Regions from separate parts of the Isoptericola sp. GX10416 genome, predicted to be linked through region 3. Evidence: riboswitches for the same ligand, from Rfam matches in the RefSeq annotation. Region 3 holds a riboswitch; each other region holds the start of a gene.

Region 1 (5,213 bases), on a different contig from region 3:
GTCTCCAGCAGCATCTCCTGGTCGGGCTGCACCGCGTCGAGGAGCACGCCCAGGACCTGGTCGCGGATCTGGCGCGCCAGGGTGGGGTCGGCGCCCAGCAGCGCGGCGGGCAGATGCTCGGCCAGCCGTGCTGCACCGCCGTCGGGCGGGCACAGGTCCAGCGCGGTCTCGGCCTGCCGACGGCTGTCGGCGAGCGCGGCCAGCCCGTCCACGGGCAGCCCGATCCCGAGGCGGACGCCGGCCGGCAGGCGGTCGTGCGTCGTCGGGACGGTCGTCGCGTCGTCGAGCCGCACGATCCCGAGCTCGACGGGACGCGAGCTGTGCCAGTGCACCTGGGCGGCACGACGGCCGACGACGGCGCGTCCGGTCGCGAGCCCGGCCTGTCCGGGCGCTTCGAGGGCTACCACCTGGTAGCGCCCCGTGACCGGCATCGCGAGGGCCATCGCCGCCGGCCGCAGCTCGGCCAGCAGGCAGGAACCGTCCAGCAGCGAGGCGACGGCCCGGTGCCGCGACCAGGCGGTGCCGCCGAGCGCGCCCGTTCGCGGAGCAGGGGCCGCGGTCAGGGTCGTGACGTCGGGCATGAATCCTCCTCGCGGACGACGCCGGTGTCGTCCCGCCACGTCACAGCATGACATACCGCCCGGTCGGTCTCTAGTGCGCCGCCGCGCCGGTGCTCGGTGGCACCTGCAGCGCGAGCTCCACACGCGAACGGATGCCGAGCAGCACGAAGATGTTGCGCAGGTGGCAGTCCACCGTGCGCACGCTCACCGAGAGATGTTCAGCGATCTCCCGGTTGGTCTCCCCGGCGGCGACACGACGAGCGATCCGCAGCTGGTGCGGGGTGAGGTCGGTGAGCACGTCGGGGACCGACGTCGCCAGGGCGGCCTCGGCAGCCCGTAGCTCGGTGCGGGTGCGGTCCGCCCACGGGTCCGCGCCGCCGCGCTCGAAGAGCAGCAGCGCGTCGCGCAGACGCTCCCGGGCGTCGCTCGGTCGGCCGTGGCGACCGAGCCGCCGGCCGTGCAGCAGGAAGGTCACAGCGCTCTCGAAGAGGCCGCCGGCCTCGAGGTGAGCGGCATGAGCCTGGCGGAACAGGGCGTCCGCCTCGGCCTCGGTGGAACAGAGCAGGGCACGGCAGCGCAGGAGCAGGGCCGGGCCCTGCGGGTCGGACGCCGTGCGGCTCCACCCGGCGAGCTCCGACAGTGCGGCACGAGCCGTGGCGTGGTCGCCGGCGCTGACAGCGGCCTCGACGAGCGTCGGCAGCACCAGGCCGCGCAGCGCGAAGTGTGCGCCTTCGGCCGACGCCAGCAGCGAGACCAGCCGGCCTGCCGCGTCGGCAGGCCGGCCCTCGACGAGCTCGGTCCGGGCGAGCGCCCACTCGGCCAGCGTGACCGGCTGGGCGAGTCCGTGGCGACGGGCGGTCGCCAGGGCCGCCGTGGCATGGTCGACGACGTGCCCCGGCGGGCCCTGCACGGCCGCCGTGAGGGCCAGCACCGCGTGATGGTGCGCCGCCGTGTTGGCCCGGCGCGACTGCTCCGCGGCGCGCAGCCCGGTCAGCGCGTGCTCGCGCGCCTGCGCGTGGCGTCCGGCGCGTAGCTCGGCGTAGGCCACGTACTCGGTGGCGCGGGCGACGAGCGCGGAGTCACCGGCCGCACGAGCGGCGGCCAGCGCACGGGCCCCCGCGCGGCAACCGTCCTGGACGTCTCCGGTGAGCAGTGCGGCGGCCGCGCCACGCAGGAGCGCCTCGGGATCGTGCCCGGCGAGCGCGCCGCGCACCACCCGACGCAGTGGTCCGGCAGCCTCCGACGTCCGGCCGTGCAGCAGTGCGAGCATCCCGGTCAGGTAGTCCCGGGGAGCGCCGTCGAGAGCGGCCTGACCCAGGGCCGTGGTCAGCGCCTCCACGCACGCGACATGGTCGCCCGCGCTCCACGCGGCGTTGACGGCGGCCAGCGTGGCGGTCAGCGCGGCCCCGGGCTGCTCGCCGAGCTCGGACCGGGCGAGGCTGAGGCTGGCGTAGGCGTCGTGCACGGGACCGTCGGCATGGAGCCGGAGCCCGCGGGCGAGCTCGGTGTGCCCTCGCATCGCGGTGGTCTGCATGCCGAGAGGCTAGGTCGACCGCACGGTCGCGCCACTCGTCCTTGTGCCGGGACACGGGTGCCCGGTCCCCGCGGTGTGCCACCGCACACGACGGCGGGCGGACGCATCGGGTGCGCCCGCCCGCCGTCGAGGTCCGCCGTCCCGGTCGGGACGAGGTCAGGCCCGGGTCAGAACGGGCACGAGCTCTCGTACTTCTCCACGTCCGAGAACCACCCGGTCGAGGGTCCCGGGCAGAGGAACTGCGTGTACCGCGTGTCGTCGTCGACGAACCGCTTGAGCCAGGAGATCGAGTACTTCGCGATCGTCGTGTTGGAGCTGTTGGGAGCGAAGTGGCTGGCCCCGTCCAGCTCCAGGTAGGCCTTCTGAAGGTCTCGGTCGAAGGACTCGTAGAACGGCTCGGCGTGCGTCTCGTGCCGGGCGACGGAGTCGTACTCGGCGCCGAAGATCAGCGTGGGGGTGCTGACCGACGACCAGTTCTTCTTCACGTGCCACGGGGTCATGGGGATGGCGGCCTTGATGTCCGGGTTGTCGTCCACCGCGCGCAGCGTGCCGCCGCCGCCCATCGAGTGGCCCATGAGCGCGAGCCGGTCGGCGTCGATCCGGTCGGCGACCGGGCTCGAGTCGGTGAGGTAGTCGAGGGCCGCCTGGAGCTGGCGGGCTCGGGAGTCGGGCTGGTCGTAGATCGAGTTCGTGGCCATCGTCAGGACGACGAAGCCCTGGGACGCGAGCCGCGGACCCAGCCACGAGATGGTCCGCTCGGTGCCGGTGTAGCCGGGCGAGATGACGACGGCGCCAAAGTCGCCGTCGCGCGTCGTGGTCGGGTAGTAGATCGTGCCGCCACCGAAGCCCGAGACGAGGCTGGAGACGTTCTGCTCGGAGATCGAGTAGCTGCCGCGCGATGCCTCGATGCTCGACTCGGTCGGGTCCGGACCGCGCTCGTGGGGGTTGTCCGCGCCCTGGGCGGCGGGGCCGGCGGCGATGCCGACGCCCACGGCGACGGCGAGCGAGGCCAGGATGCCGGTCACCCGCTGGCGGGTCCGGGAGGTGCTCGGTGAGTGCTGCATCGTACGTCCTCTCTGACGGGGCCCCCGGCGGGAGCCGTTGCTGCCCAAATAGCGTGTGGTGCCGGCCCGCCGGGTGGCATCGGCAAGATCGCCGGTCCGGTGCCGGCGGCGCGACCCCGAGACACCGTCTCAGGCCGTGGTGGCGGCAGGCTACGGTGGTCCCACGACACGGGGTGCGCCCACCGGGAGCTGAGATCACACCCGTCGAACCTGATGCAGTCCGCACTGACGAAGGGATGTCGCCCATGCCGTCGACCCTGCCCACCCGCCACGGATCGCCGTGGCGCCCGCGCCCCGTCCCGCGGGTGCTGTCCGTCGCGGGCTCGGACCCGTCCGGGGGGGCCGGCATCCAGGCAGACCTGAAGGCGATCGCGGCAGCCGGTGGCTACGGCATGGCTGCGCTGACGGCGCTGACGGCGCAGAGCACCCGAGGGGTGAGCGCCGTGCACGTACCGCCCCCGTCGTTCCTCGCCGCGCAGCTCGACACGCTGCGTGCCGACGTCGCGCTCGACGGGATCAAGGTGGGGATGCTGGCGTCGTCGGCGGTCGCCGACGTCGTCACCCGGTGGTTGGACGACGGCGCGGGAGTCGACGGTCCCCCCGTCGTCGTCGACCCGGTCATGGTCGCGACCTCGGGGGACCGTCTGCTGGACCGCGCCGCCGAGGACGCGGTGCGCCGGCTGCTCGACCGGGCGGACGTCGTGACGCCCAACGTCCCCGAGCTGGCCGTCCTGCTGGGCACGCCCGCCGCGACGACCTGGACGGGTGTCCTCGGTCAGGCTGCCCGGCTGGCCGCCCGGCACGACGTGCTCGTGGTGGCCAAGGGCGGTCACCTGCCCGGCGACGAGGTGCCGGACGCGCTCGTCGGGCCGGGCGGCGTCGTCGCCGAGCTGCCGGGCCGGCGCGTCCCCACGACCAGCACGCACGGTACCGGGTGCTCGCTGTCCAGCGGGCTGGTCACGCGCTACGCCCGACACGGCGAGTGGGAGCGAGCGCTGCGGGAGACCAAGGCCTGGCTGACGGACGCCGTCGTCGCGGGAACGGCGCTCGAGGTCGGCAGCGGCTGCGGCCCGGTCGACCACTTCTGGGCGCTGCGCGGGGTGCTCGTCGAGAGTCCTTAGCAACGCCGAACGTCGTGGTCCGGACCGTTCTCACCGGCCAAAGCGGGCGTGACCATGACGTTCGGCACGGGAGGGTCAGTCGAACAGGTCGCCGAGGTCGCCGATCTCGTCCAGGATGCCGCCGAGCACCATGCCACCCAGGACGGCGCCGAACGCTCCGGAGCCGGCGCGGCCGGACGCGGGCCGACGGTGTCCTTCCCACGGCTGCGGGCCAGGACGCGCGACGTCTCGGCGTGCCAGGTCGGCGGCCTCGGTGGCCAGGGCGGACGCGCGGCGCGCTCCGTCGACCGCTGCCTCGGCGTCGGTGACGTCCCGCGCCGCGGCGAGCTCGCGCTCGGCCGCGGCGAGCCGGGTGCGGGCGTCGGGGCCGACCGGCGCGCGGTAGTCGTCCACGACGGAGCGTGCCGCCGCGACCTGGCGCGCCGCGTCGTCGAGCGCGGGCCCGCGCTGCGCTGCTGCTCGCCGGGAGCGTTCGTCGCGCTCGATCCGGTCACGGACGGCGTCGTCCAAGGCGGTGTTGGCCTCACGGAGCCGGGTCAGGGTGGCGATCGGGTCGGTCGGCTCGCCGGGCGCGGGCAGGGTCCGCAACGTCTCGGACAGGGCGTCCGCCGCGAGGTCGACGGCGCCCTCGCGGCGGGTCGCCGGCATGGCGCGGGCCTGGGCGAGCTCGGTGCGGGACTCGGCGACCAGTGCGCCGAGGGCAGCCTCGGCACGCAGTGCCTCCGACTCGAAGTCATGGACGGCGGACAGCAGGCCCTCGGCGCGGTGGAGGGCGTCCTCGGCCGCGCGCGTCCCCGCTGCCGCCTCGGCGACCTGCTGGGAGGTGAGCCTGCGCCGCGCGGCGGCCGCGCTCCGGGCGGCGAAGTCGAGCAGGCGGCCGGCCTGGGCCGGGTTGTCGGCCACGGGTGCGAGCGCGTGCTCCGTGTAGTCGGTG
Region 2 (5,213 bases), on a different contig from region 3:
CTGCTGATGATCGGCACGAACCCGGCCGCAGCCTCGGCCACGGTCCACCTGGCCGAGATCGGGACGACGCTCGCCTCCGGTGCATCGCACTGGCGCTTCGGCAACGTCGACTGGCGGGTCGTGGCGCGCATCGGCCTGCCCGGCGCGGTCGGCGCGTTCGCCGGCGCGACGTTCCTGTCCTGGCTCTCCACGGAGATCGCCGGCCCGCTCATGTCGGTGCTGCTGCTCGGCCTGGGGGTCTACGTCCTGTTCCGGTTCACCTTCCGCGGGCTGCGCACCGACCGGATCGGGCAGCCGCTGCGCCGCCGCTTCCTGACGCCGCTCGGCCTGGTGGCCGGGTTCATGGACGCCACCGGCGGGGGCGGCTGGGGGCCCGTCGGTACCCCCGCGATCCTCGCGAGCGGACGTCTCGAGCCCCGCAAGGTCGTCGGTTCGATCGACACCAGCGAGTTCTTCGTCGCGGTGGCGGCCAGCCTCGGCTTCCTCGTCGGCCTCGGGACGGCCGGGATCGACGGCTCCTGGGCGATCGCGCTGCTGATCGGCGGGCTGATCGCCGCACCGATCGCTGCCTGGATCGTGCGGTGGGTGCCGCCGCGCGTCCTGGGTTCCGCGGTCGGTGGGGTCATCGTGCTGACGAACACGCGCACGCTGCTCGGCACCGATCTGGTGTCGGTGGGCGGTGCCGTGACGACGGTGATTCTCGCGGTCGTGGCTGCCGTCTGGGTGGGTGCGGTCGTCTACTCGGTCCGCGCGCACCGCAGCGAGCGTGCTGCCGCAGCCGCCGAGTCGTCCGGGGCAGGGGAGGAGGAAGTGTCCGACCCGACCCCCGTCGGATGACGGAACGCCTCCTCCGGTGGCAGTTCTGGGCCTCGGGAGTACGGTGGGCGGCACACGAGTCCTGACCGGGTGCTGAGCCCGGAACCCGGGGAGATGTCATGAGCGGTTCGTCGTCGCACCGCACCGTCGGGGGTGCCGGCCTGGCCGGCGCGGCCGAAGTTCTCGCAGCCGGTGTACAGCTCGTCGTGGGCCGGTACCGGGTCGAGCTCGACTCGGGCCGCACCTGGTGGTCCGACGAGGTGTACCGGATGCACGGGCGTGAGCCCGGCGAGATCGAGCCGAGCATGGACGCGCTGAGGTCTCGCACGCACCCCGACGATCGCAGCCGGGTCTCGCGGACCGCCGTGGTGGCGATGCGGTCGGGAAGGCCGTTCAGCAGCGCCCACCGGATCGTCGACCCGCACGGGAAGGCGCGGACGGTCGTGGTGACGGGGCAGGCGCACCTCACCGACGACGGCGAGATCACGCACGTCGCAGGCTATGTGCTGGACGTCAGCCCGGTGACCCGTGAGGCGCTGGACCGCGAGTCCCAGCGCGCCGTGGGACGGGCCATGGTGTCGGCCTCTGCTGTCGAGCAGGCCAAGGGTGCGTTCATGGTGGTGCACGGCATCGCGGAGGCCGAGGCCGGCGACAAGCTCGGCGAGGCGGCCGCACGGGCCCAGATACCGCTGCAGGCTGCGGCCGCTCAGATCGTCGAGGCGATGGCCGGCGCCGACGGCGACCCGGCGGTGCGGCTCGAGGCGGCCCTGGCCGCCGTCCACACCGTGGAGCGGCCTCGTGGGCACGAGGCGCAGCTGGCCCGACGGCGGCAGCGCACCCGCGGCTGAGCGCGCCTGCGCCGGTCCGGGCCTCAGACCACGGAGACCTGCTTGGCCCGCCGGTCCACGGCCTTGGTGACACCCTGCCGGGCGAGCCGCCGGGCGAGGACGGCGACGCCGCCGGTGACGGCCGCGAACGTGATCGCCTGCACGATCGGGATGTCGTCTGCGTCCAGGTCGATCGGGGCGTCGTTCCCCGTGGCCTTCTCCCAGATCACCTTGATGAGCTTCTGCGCGACCCACCCGGCCGCGAACGTCGCCGCGACCGTCCCGATCTTGAGGCCCAGCGACGGCTCGGACTGCGGGGAGAGCTCAAGGTGATCCACGGATCCTCCAGTACCAGACGGCGGCATCGGGCGAGGCTCGCGAGGGGTCCGCCCGACGGACGTCACCACCGTAGCGTGCGCACGGTGTGTAGGCTCGGAGGGAACGACAGGGGAGCGCCACCGAGCGCTGAGAGTGCGGATCTCCGCAGACCCTCGAACCTGACCCGGTTAGCACCGGTGGAGGAAGTCGGGCTTCTCGATCCCGTCGTCCGTGGACATGGACGACGGCCCCCCTTCAGATCCGTCTGAGGAGGACGAATGATCATCCGTACCCGCCGCACCCTGGCGACGGTCGCCGCTGTCGGCCTGCTGCCCGCACTGGCCGCCTGCTCGGGCAGCGAGGCCCCGGGGGAGTCCGGTGGGTCGTCGACCGACGGCGAGCTCTCGGGCACCGTCACGCTGGTCACCCACGACTCCTTCGCCCTGAGCGACGGGCTGCTGGAGTCCTTCGAGTCGAAGACGGGGCTGCAGGTCGAGCACGTGGCCGCCGGCGACGCGGGCACGCTGGTCAACCAGCTCGTCCTGACGCAGGACAGCCCGCTCGGGGACGTGGTGTACGGCGTGGACAACACGTTCGCGTCACGCGCCGTGGAGGCGGGGGTGTTCGAGCCCTACACGCCGACGGACCTCGACCCGTCGGTGACCGCGCAGGCGGAGCCGGGCCTGGAGGCCCTGACCCCGATCGACCGTGGCGACGTCTGCCTCAACGTCGACACGGCCTGGTTCGAGGACGCGGGCATCCAGCCGCCGGCCACCTTCGAGGACCTCACCGAGGAGGAGTACGCCGACCTGACCGTCGTCACCAACCCGGCGACGTCGTCGCCCGGCTTCGCGTTCCTGCTGGCCACCGTCAGCGCGTTCGGCGAGGACGGATGGCAGGACTACTGGGCCGAGCTCGCGGACAACGGTCTGCGCGTCACGGACGGCTGGTCGGACGCGTACTACGTCGACTTCTCGGGCGGGGGCGAGGGCGGCGAGCGACCGATCGTGCTGTCGTACGCGACGTCGCCGGCGGCCACGGTCACCGAGGACGGCAGCGCCTCGACCACCGCGGCGTTGCTGGACACCTGCTTCCGCCAGGTCGAGTATGCGGGCGTCCTCGCGGGGTCCGACAACCCGGACGGCGCCCGGGCGCTGGTCGACTTCCTGACGTCGGAGCCGGTGCAGGCGGACGTCCCGGGCAGCATGTACATGTATCCCGCGGACGAGTCCGTGGAGCTGCCCACCGAGTGGGAGCAGTTCGCGCCGCTCGCCGAGGAGCCGCACGAGGTCGCCGCGGAGGAGATCGCGGCGCACCGTGACGAGTGGATCGAGCAGTGGACGGCCACGGTCATCGGGTGAGCCGGAGGCGACGCGAGGGTGAGGGGCGCAGCGGAGCAAGCCACTCGCCCGGAGCGGAGCCGCAGGGTCACCCGACGCAAACCCGGGTGAGCCGGAGGCGACGCGAGGGTGAGGGGCGCAGCGGAGCAAGCCACTCGCCCGGAGCGGAGCCGCAGGGTCACCCGACGCAACTCCGGGTGAGCCTGCGGCGCCGGCCCCGGCAGGCGTGGCTGGGCTGGGGGGCCGCGGTCGGTGTCCCTCTGGTGTTCCTCGCCGTCTTCTTCGCCTGGCCGGTGGTCGCGCTGGTCGTCCAGGGCTTCTTCGCGGACGACGGCGCGGGCGGGCGCACGCTCGACCTCTCCGGCTTCGCGGAGGTCCTGGGTCAGCCGCGCACGTGGCGGGTGGTGGGGCAGACGCTCGCGCAGGCGTCCGTGGGGACGGTGCTGAGCGTGCTGCTCGGCATCCCGGGCGCCTACCTGCTGTACCGGTGCCGGTTCCCCGGGCGGACGTTGCTGCGTGGGCTGGTGACGGTCCCGTTCGTGCTGCCGACCGTCGTCGTCGGTGTCGCGTTCCGGCATCTGTTCACGCCGTCGGGGCCGCTGGGGTGGCTCGGGTGGGAGGAGAGCTTCGCGGGCGTGGTGGTCGCGCTCGTGTTCTTCAACTACTCGGTGGTGGTCCGCACGGTGGGCGGGCTGTGGGAACGGCTGGATCCCCGTGCCGAGCAGGCTGCGCGGGCTCTCGGTGCGACGCCGTGGCGCGCCTTCCGCACGGTGACGCTGCCGGCGCTGGGTCCGGCGATCGCCTCGGCGGCGTCGGTCGTCTTCCTGTTCTGCTCGACGGCGTTCGGCGTCGTCCTCGTGCTCGGCGGCATGCGGTACGGCACGATCGAGACGGAGATCTGGATCCGCACCACGCAGTTCCTGGACCTGCGTGCCGCGGCCGTGCTCAGCGTGCTGCAGCTCGTGGTGGTCGTGGCCGCGCTGCTGGTCAGCGGCCGCCTGCGTGCCCGGCGCGAGCGGGCCTTGCAGCTCACGGGCGAGCGGTCGGGCGCCCATCCGCTGGACCTGCGCTCCGTCCGGGACGTGCTGCCCGCGGTGGCGACCGCCGTCGTCGTCTGCGGGCTGGTCGCGTTCCCGCTCGCGGGTCTCGTCCTGCGGTCGTTCCGGGGGCCCGACGGCGCCTGGTCGCTCGCGAACTATGTCGCGCTGGGGACGACGGGCGGGCGCAACGCGCTGACCGTGACCGTGTGGGAGGCGACGGCGAACTCGTTGCGGATCGCGGCCCTCGCCACGCTGATCGCCGTGGTGGTCGGCGGGCTGGTGGTGCTGGTCGTCTCGCGCCGGCCGCGTTCGCACGGCCTGCGGCGCGCCGTCGGGGGGCTCGACGCGGTGTTCATGCTCCCGCTGGGGGTGTCGGCGGTGACGGTCGGGTTCGGGTTCCTCCTGACGCTCGACCGGCCGCTGGGTCTGGACGTCGACCTGCGCACGTCGGGGCTGCTGGTGCCGATCGCGCAGGCGGTCGTCGCCATCCCGCTCGTGGTCCGCACGATGCTGCCGGTGCTGCGGGCGATCGACCCGCGGTTGCGGGAGACGGCGGCGGTGCTCGGCGCGCCGCCGGGCCGGGTGCTGGCCAGCGTGGACCTCGCCCTGGCGGCGCGGTCGCTGGGGCTCGCCGTGGGGTTCGCCTTCGCGGTGTCGCTCGGGGAGTTCGGCGCGACGTCGTTCCTGGCCCGGCCGGACGCCGCGACGCTGCCGGTGGTGATCTACCGGCTCGTCGGGCAGCCCGGCGCGGAGAACTACGGGATGGCGCTCGCGGCGTCGGTGGTGCTGGCGCTGCTTACCGCGACGGTCATGATGGTGGCGGAACGGATGCGTGCCGACGGCGGCGGAGGGGAGTTCTGATGGCGGTCTCG
Region 3 (5,213 bases):
GTGGGGCGGTCCAAGACGGCTTCCGCCCGCGAGGCCGTGGCCGACGTCGCCCCGCACGTCACCGTCATCGAGCACCGCGAGCGCCTGACCTCCGCCAACGCGGTCGACCTGCTGCGGGGCTACGACCTCGTGCTGGACGGGGCGGACAACTTCGCGACGCGCTACCTGGTGTCGGACGCGGCGGAGATCGCGGGCGTCCCCGTCGTCTGGGGCGGCATCTACCGCTACCAGGGCCAGGTCGCGACGTTCTGGGCGGCGCCGCCCGGGGACGGCGGCGCGCCGGAGGGCGTGACGTACCGCGACGTCTTCCCCGAGCCGCCGCCGGCCGCGCTGGCCCCTGACTGCGCCACCGGCGGGGTGCTCGGTGCGATGTGCGGCACGATCGGGTCGGTCATGGCGACCGAGGCGATCAAGCTGATCACCGGCGCCGGCCGCACGCTGCTCGGGCGGCTCGCGGTCTACGACTCGTTCGACCTCACCTGGCGCCACCTGGACGTCCGCCCGGACCCGTCGCGGGAACCGGTGACCACCCTGCCCGACGACGCCGCGTACGCCACGTTCTGCGGGCTGACCCCGGCCGAGGTCCCCGACCAGGATCCCGTCACCCCCGCAGCGGTGGCTGCCCTGCGGGCGGCCGCGGCAGCCGGCGACGGCGCCGATCCGTACATCGTGGACGTGCGTGAACCGTGGGAGGTGGAGATCGCGTCCGTCGCCGGGGCGGACCACGTCAACCTGGGCGAGCTGCTCGGCCCGGCCCGGGACGACGCCGTCGTCCACGTGGCCGCCCGTGCCCAGGGACGCCCGGTGCACGTGCTGTGCAAGGTGGGCGGTCGCGCCTCGCGGGCCGCTGCGGTGCTCCGCGACGCAGGGCTGCCGGCGCGCGTGATTGCCGGCGGCATCCTCGCGTGGTCCCGCGACGTGGACCCGTCCGTCCCCGTGTACTGACCGGCCGCGTTCGGCAGTTCCAGCCCTGTTCGGCAGTTCAAGGTGCCGAACAAGGCAGGAACTGCCGAACAGGGCGACGTCAGAGGGCCAGGTCGAGCCGCCCCTCCGGCGACGACGACGCCAGCGCGCGCTCGCGCCGCGGGATCCGACCGGCACCGACCGCCAGGTGCCCCGCCTCGACGGCCAGCCGCATGGCCCGGGCCATCTGCACCGGATCCACGGCCCGCGTGACGGCGGTGGCGAGCAGCACCCCGTCGCAGCCGAGCTCCATCGCGAGCGCGGCGTCCGATGCCGTCCCGATCCCCGCGTCGAGGATCACCGGCACGGAGGCGGCCGCCGCGATCGCCTCGATGTTGCGCGGGTTGAGGATGCCGAGACCCGACCCGATGGGCGCCCCCAGCGGCATGACGGCGGCGCACCCGACGTCCTCCAGGCGCCGCGCCACGATCGGGTCGTCCCCGCAGTAGGGCAGCACGGTGAAGCCGTCGCGCACCAGCTCCTCGGCGGCCTCCACGAGACCAAGGGGCTCGGGCAGGAGCGTGACGTCGTCCGCGATCACCTCCAGCTTGACCCAGTCGGTGCCGCACGCCTCGCGGGCGAGCTGCGCGGTCAGCACGGCCTCCCGCACCGAGAAGCAGCCGGCGGTGTTCGGCAGCGCGCGGATCCCCAGCCGGTCCAGCAGCCCCCACATCGAGGTGTCACCGGCTGCCGCGCCCGGCGTCGGCCGTGCCACCCTCCGCATCGCGACCGTGGTGAGCTCGGTCCCGGACGCGACCAGCGCGTCCTCCAGCGCCAGCAGGCTCGGTGCGCCGCCCGTGCCCATCACGAGGCGGGAGCCGAGCTCGACGCCGGCGATCGTCAGCACGCCGCTCACCCGCCCTGCACCGCGGTGACGACCTCGACGCGCGCCCCGGGACCCACGGTGGTGGACTCCCACGCGCCACGCGGCACGACGGCGTCGTCGAGCGCGACGGCGACGCCCTGCGGCACGCCGTCGACGACGGAGCCCGGCACCAGGCGTGCGACGAGGTCGGTCACGGGCACCGGCGCGTCCAGCGGGTAGGGCTCGCCGTTCACGACAGCGTGCGGGGCTGGCAGGGTCTCGGCCATCTCAGGCTCCTTCGAGGACGGGGGCGAAACGGTCGGGGTCGGCGACGCGCAGGGCGTCCGGCAGGGCGGCACCGGTCAGACCGGCGACGACGGCCTCGGCCGTCAGCGGTGCGAGGAGCACCCCGCCACGATGGTGGCCCGTCGCCAGGTGCAGGCCCGGCGTGGCCGTCGGCCCCACGAGCGGCAGGTTGTCGGGGGTGGCGGGTCGCGCCCGCAGCGTCGCCTCGACGAAGGCGGCCTCGTCGAGGGCCGGCACCAGCGCCCGGGCGTCCCGCAGCAGCGCGAACACTCCCCCGGCCGACGGGCGGTGGTCGTCCGGGCCCTCCTCGCTGGTGGCGCCGACGACGACCTCCCGGTGCTCCGCCGTCGTCCCCGGACCTGATCCCGTCCCGGGCTCCCGCGGCACCACGTAGACCGGGCGGCCCTGCACCCGGCCGCGCACGACGTGCCCGGGAGCGGACCCGGGCGGAGCGTCGAGCCGGAGCGTCTGGCCCCGCACCGGCCGGACGGGCACGTCGACCAGCTCGCCGGACCGCCACCCGGCGGCCAGGACCACCGCCCCGGCCCGGTGCAGCGTGCCCGCCTCGTCGAGGACACCGACGACGGCGCCCCGGTCGCGTTCGAGGCGCACGGCGGCACGCTGGACGACGGCGGCACGGGGGTGGGCGTGCAGGGCGACGTCGAGCGCGGCCCTGGTCGCGCGCGGGTCGGCGACGTGGTCGCCCGGCACCCAGGCGGCTCCGGCGACGTGGTGCCCGAGGAGCGGTTCGCGGCGCCGTGCCTGGGCACCGGTGAGCTCGTCCGGCTGCACGCCGAGCTCGGCGTGCAGGGCGAGCCAGCGCCGCAGGTGCGCGACGTCGTCGGCGTCGTAGGCCGCCACCAGCGTGCCCGTCTCGCGCAGCCCCGAGCCGAGGCCCGTCGCGCGCAGGAGGTCAGCCGCGAAGCGGGGCCATGCGGCGAGGCCGGCCAGGCCCAGACGGGCGAGGGCGGACTCGCCGAACCACGACTCGCTGACCGGTGCGAGCATCCCGGCGGCGGCGTGCGTGGCGCCGTCCCCCGGGCTCGGGTCGAGCAGGACGACCGTCAGACCGGCCTCGACGGCGCGCCAGGCGACCGCCGTACCGACGATGCCACCGCCGACGACCACGACGTCCGGCAGCGTCCCAGGCGTTCTCATGCGTGCTCCCTTCGCTGGCATGACCCAGATCAGGTTCGACGGTCGGCGGACCTCGCCCTCTCAGCCCCGACGGGGCTCCCGTGCTGCGGCCACTGTACTGCCGCGTGGTTACGCTGGCGGCCGTGTCCCCCTCCACGCCGTCCGCCGACGCCCGCACCCGGCTCGCCGACGCCCGCCTGTACCTGTGCACCGACGCCCGGTCCTCGACCGCCGACCTGGAGGACTTCCTGCACGCGGCCCTGCGCGGCGGTGTCGACGTGGTCCAGCTCCGCGACAAGTCTCTGGACGCCGCGCGCGAGCTCGAGCTGCAGGAGCTCGTGGCGGGCGTCGCCACCGCCCACGGTGCGCTGTGGGCTGTCAACGACCGGGCCGACGTCGCCTCGCTGGCCGGGGCGCCCGTGGTGCACATGGGCCAGGGCGACCTGCCGACGTCGGCGGTGCGCAGCCTGCTCGGGACCGGCCCCGTGCTCGGACGCTCCACCCACTCCGCGCGGCAGGCCGCGGCCGCCGACGCGGACCCCGGCGTCGACTACTTCTGCGTGGGGCCGCTGTGGGCCACGCCCACCAAGCCGGGACGGGAGGCTGTCGGGCTCGACCTGCTGCGCGAGGTCGCGGCGTCGGACCCGGCCACCCCCTGGTTCGCGATCGGCGGCATCGACCGCGAACGGCTGGACGCCGTGCTGGACGCCGGTGCGCGGAGGGTCGTGGTCGTGCGCGCGATCACGGCGGCGGCCGACCCGGAACGGGCCGCGCGGGAGCTGCGTGCGCGGCTCGTCGAGCGGCTGCAGGATCAAGACGGCACGAAGTGACCTGATCGGCAGCTCGGACTGCCGACCAGGTCACCGTCCGCCGATCGGATCCGACGTCGGCTACCCGGCCGGCAGGCCCGCGATCCCGGTACCCACGGGGTCGTCCTCGCCGTCACCACGCGGCCGACGTCGCGAGCCACGCGTGCCGCCCGCCATCTCGTCGCGCACCAACCGCACCCACAGCGCGACCGCGAACAGCCCGAACACCCACCACTGCAGGGCGTAGAAGAAGTTCTGCAGGTTCACGTCGGTGCCACCCTCGAGCACGGGGCGCGGCAGCGGCGCGGGACCCCCGGCGTCGGCGGGCACCTGCTCCGGGGACGAGCCGGTGTGCACCACGTAGGCGGTGTAGATCGGTCCGTCCCACGTGTTCGCCAGCGCGCTGGAGGCGATGTCCTGGGTCAGCGGCGGGCCACCGGGGTTCTCGGGGACGGTGCCGGTACGCACCGTCGACTCGGAGGCCTGCAGCCAGCCGTGCAGCGACACCTCCCCCGCCGGGACCTCGAGGGCCGCGTCCCCGGGCGTCGGGGAGTCGACCCAGCCGCGCACCACGGGGAGCACGGGCTCCCCGGACAGGGCCGCCCACGACGCGCCGCCCGTGCCGTCGTCCGACACGCGCAGCGGGGTGAGGACCAGATAGCCGTCGACGCCGTCCAGGGACCGCCCGGTGACGAGCATCTGGCCCGCCGGCTCGTACGTCCCGGTGACCTCGACCTCGCGCCCGACCAGCTCGCCGGGGAACGAGGACTGCGGTACGAGCACCTCGCCGAGGTCGACGGGTGCCGCCGCGGCCGCCTCTGCCGCCTCCTGCGCGGCGGCGAGGTTGGCCCGCTCGTACGCGCGGTCGATCTGCCAGACGCCCAGCCGGCCGCACACGGCCGCAGCGGCGAGGAAGATCAGCAGGATCACGATCATCCGCGGCTGGCGGGCGACCGCCCAGAAGGATCGGCGCACAGGCGGGTTCGGCACGGGGCCACGGTATCGGTGCCCGCGGCCTCTCCTGGAATCGCGTGGCGAAGGTCACCGTGCCGCGCGGCGGGCCGCTCGTGTCTCACGCTGCGCCGGGGACCGCCGTGCGATGGAATGAGCACGAACATGATCGTCCCTCTGCCCGTAGGAGCGTCAGATGAGCACCTCGACCGCCGATCCCACCACCTGGCCCGCCACCGGAG

Evidence for each region. A riboswitch is a leader RNA that binds a small molecule or an ion and turns the genes downstream of it on or off. The one in region 3 is predicted to bind thiamine pyrophosphate.
Region 1: another riboswitch for thiamine pyrophosphate. It lies ahead of thiD (bifunctional hydroxymethylpyrimidine kinase/phosphomethylpyrimidine kinase); the one in region 3 lies ahead of thiO (glycine oxidase ThiO).
Region 2: another riboswitch for thiamine pyrophosphate. It lies ahead of ACWAT2_RS16120 (thiamine ABC transporter substrate-binding protein); the one in region 3 lies ahead of thiO (glycine oxidase ThiO).

The regions. Positions count from the first base shown of each region.
Region 1 is NZ_JBWPVO010000001.1:138,698-143,910, forward strand. Features, by position in the region: gene ACWAT2_RS00640 (PucR family transcriptional regulator) at 1-581, opposite strand, end outside; gene ACWAT2_RS00645 (LuxR C-terminal-related transcriptional regulator) at 652-2,094, opposite strand; gene ACWAT2_RS00650 (alpha/beta hydrolase family protein) at 2,262-3,158, opposite strand; TPP riboswitch at 3,318-3,412, shown strand; gene thiD (bifunctional hydroxymethylpyrimidine kinase/phosphomethylpyrimidine kinase) at 3,404-4,279, shown strand; gene ACWAT2_RS00660 (hypothetical protein) at 4,355-5,213, opposite strand, start outside.
Region 2 is NZ_JBWPVO010000012.1:101,682-106,894, reverse strand. Features, by position in the region: gene ACWAT2_RS16135 (sulfite exporter TauE/SafE family protein) at 1-837, shown strand, start outside; gene ACWAT2_RS16130 (PAS domain-containing protein) at 936-1,664, shown strand; gene ACWAT2_RS16125 (DUF4235 domain-containing protein) at 1,688-1,981, opposite strand; TPP riboswitch at 2,080-2,184, shown strand; gene ACWAT2_RS16120 (thiamine ABC transporter substrate-binding protein) at 2,240-3,322, shown strand; gene ACWAT2_RS16115 (ABC transporter permease) at 3,499-5,202, shown strand; gene ACWAT2_RS16110 (ABC transporter ATP-binding protein) at 5,202-5,213, shown strand, end outside.
Region 3 is NZ_JBWPVO010000003.1:147,888-153,100, forward strand. Features, by position in the region: gene ACWAT2_RS06425 (ThiF family adenylyltransferase) at 1-945, shown strand, start outside; gene ACWAT2_RS06430 (thiazole synthase) at 1,025-1,819, opposite strand; gene thiS (sulfur carrier protein ThiS) at 1,816-2,055, opposite strand; gene thiO (glycine oxidase ThiO) at 2,057-3,232, opposite strand; TPP riboswitch at 3,221-3,324, opposite strand; gene thiE (thiamine phosphate synthase) at 3,355-4,041, shown strand; gene ACWAT2_RS06450 (SURF1 family protein) at 4,102-5,010, opposite strand; gene ACWAT2_RS06455 (phosphoketolase family protein) at 5,168-5,213, shown strand, end outside.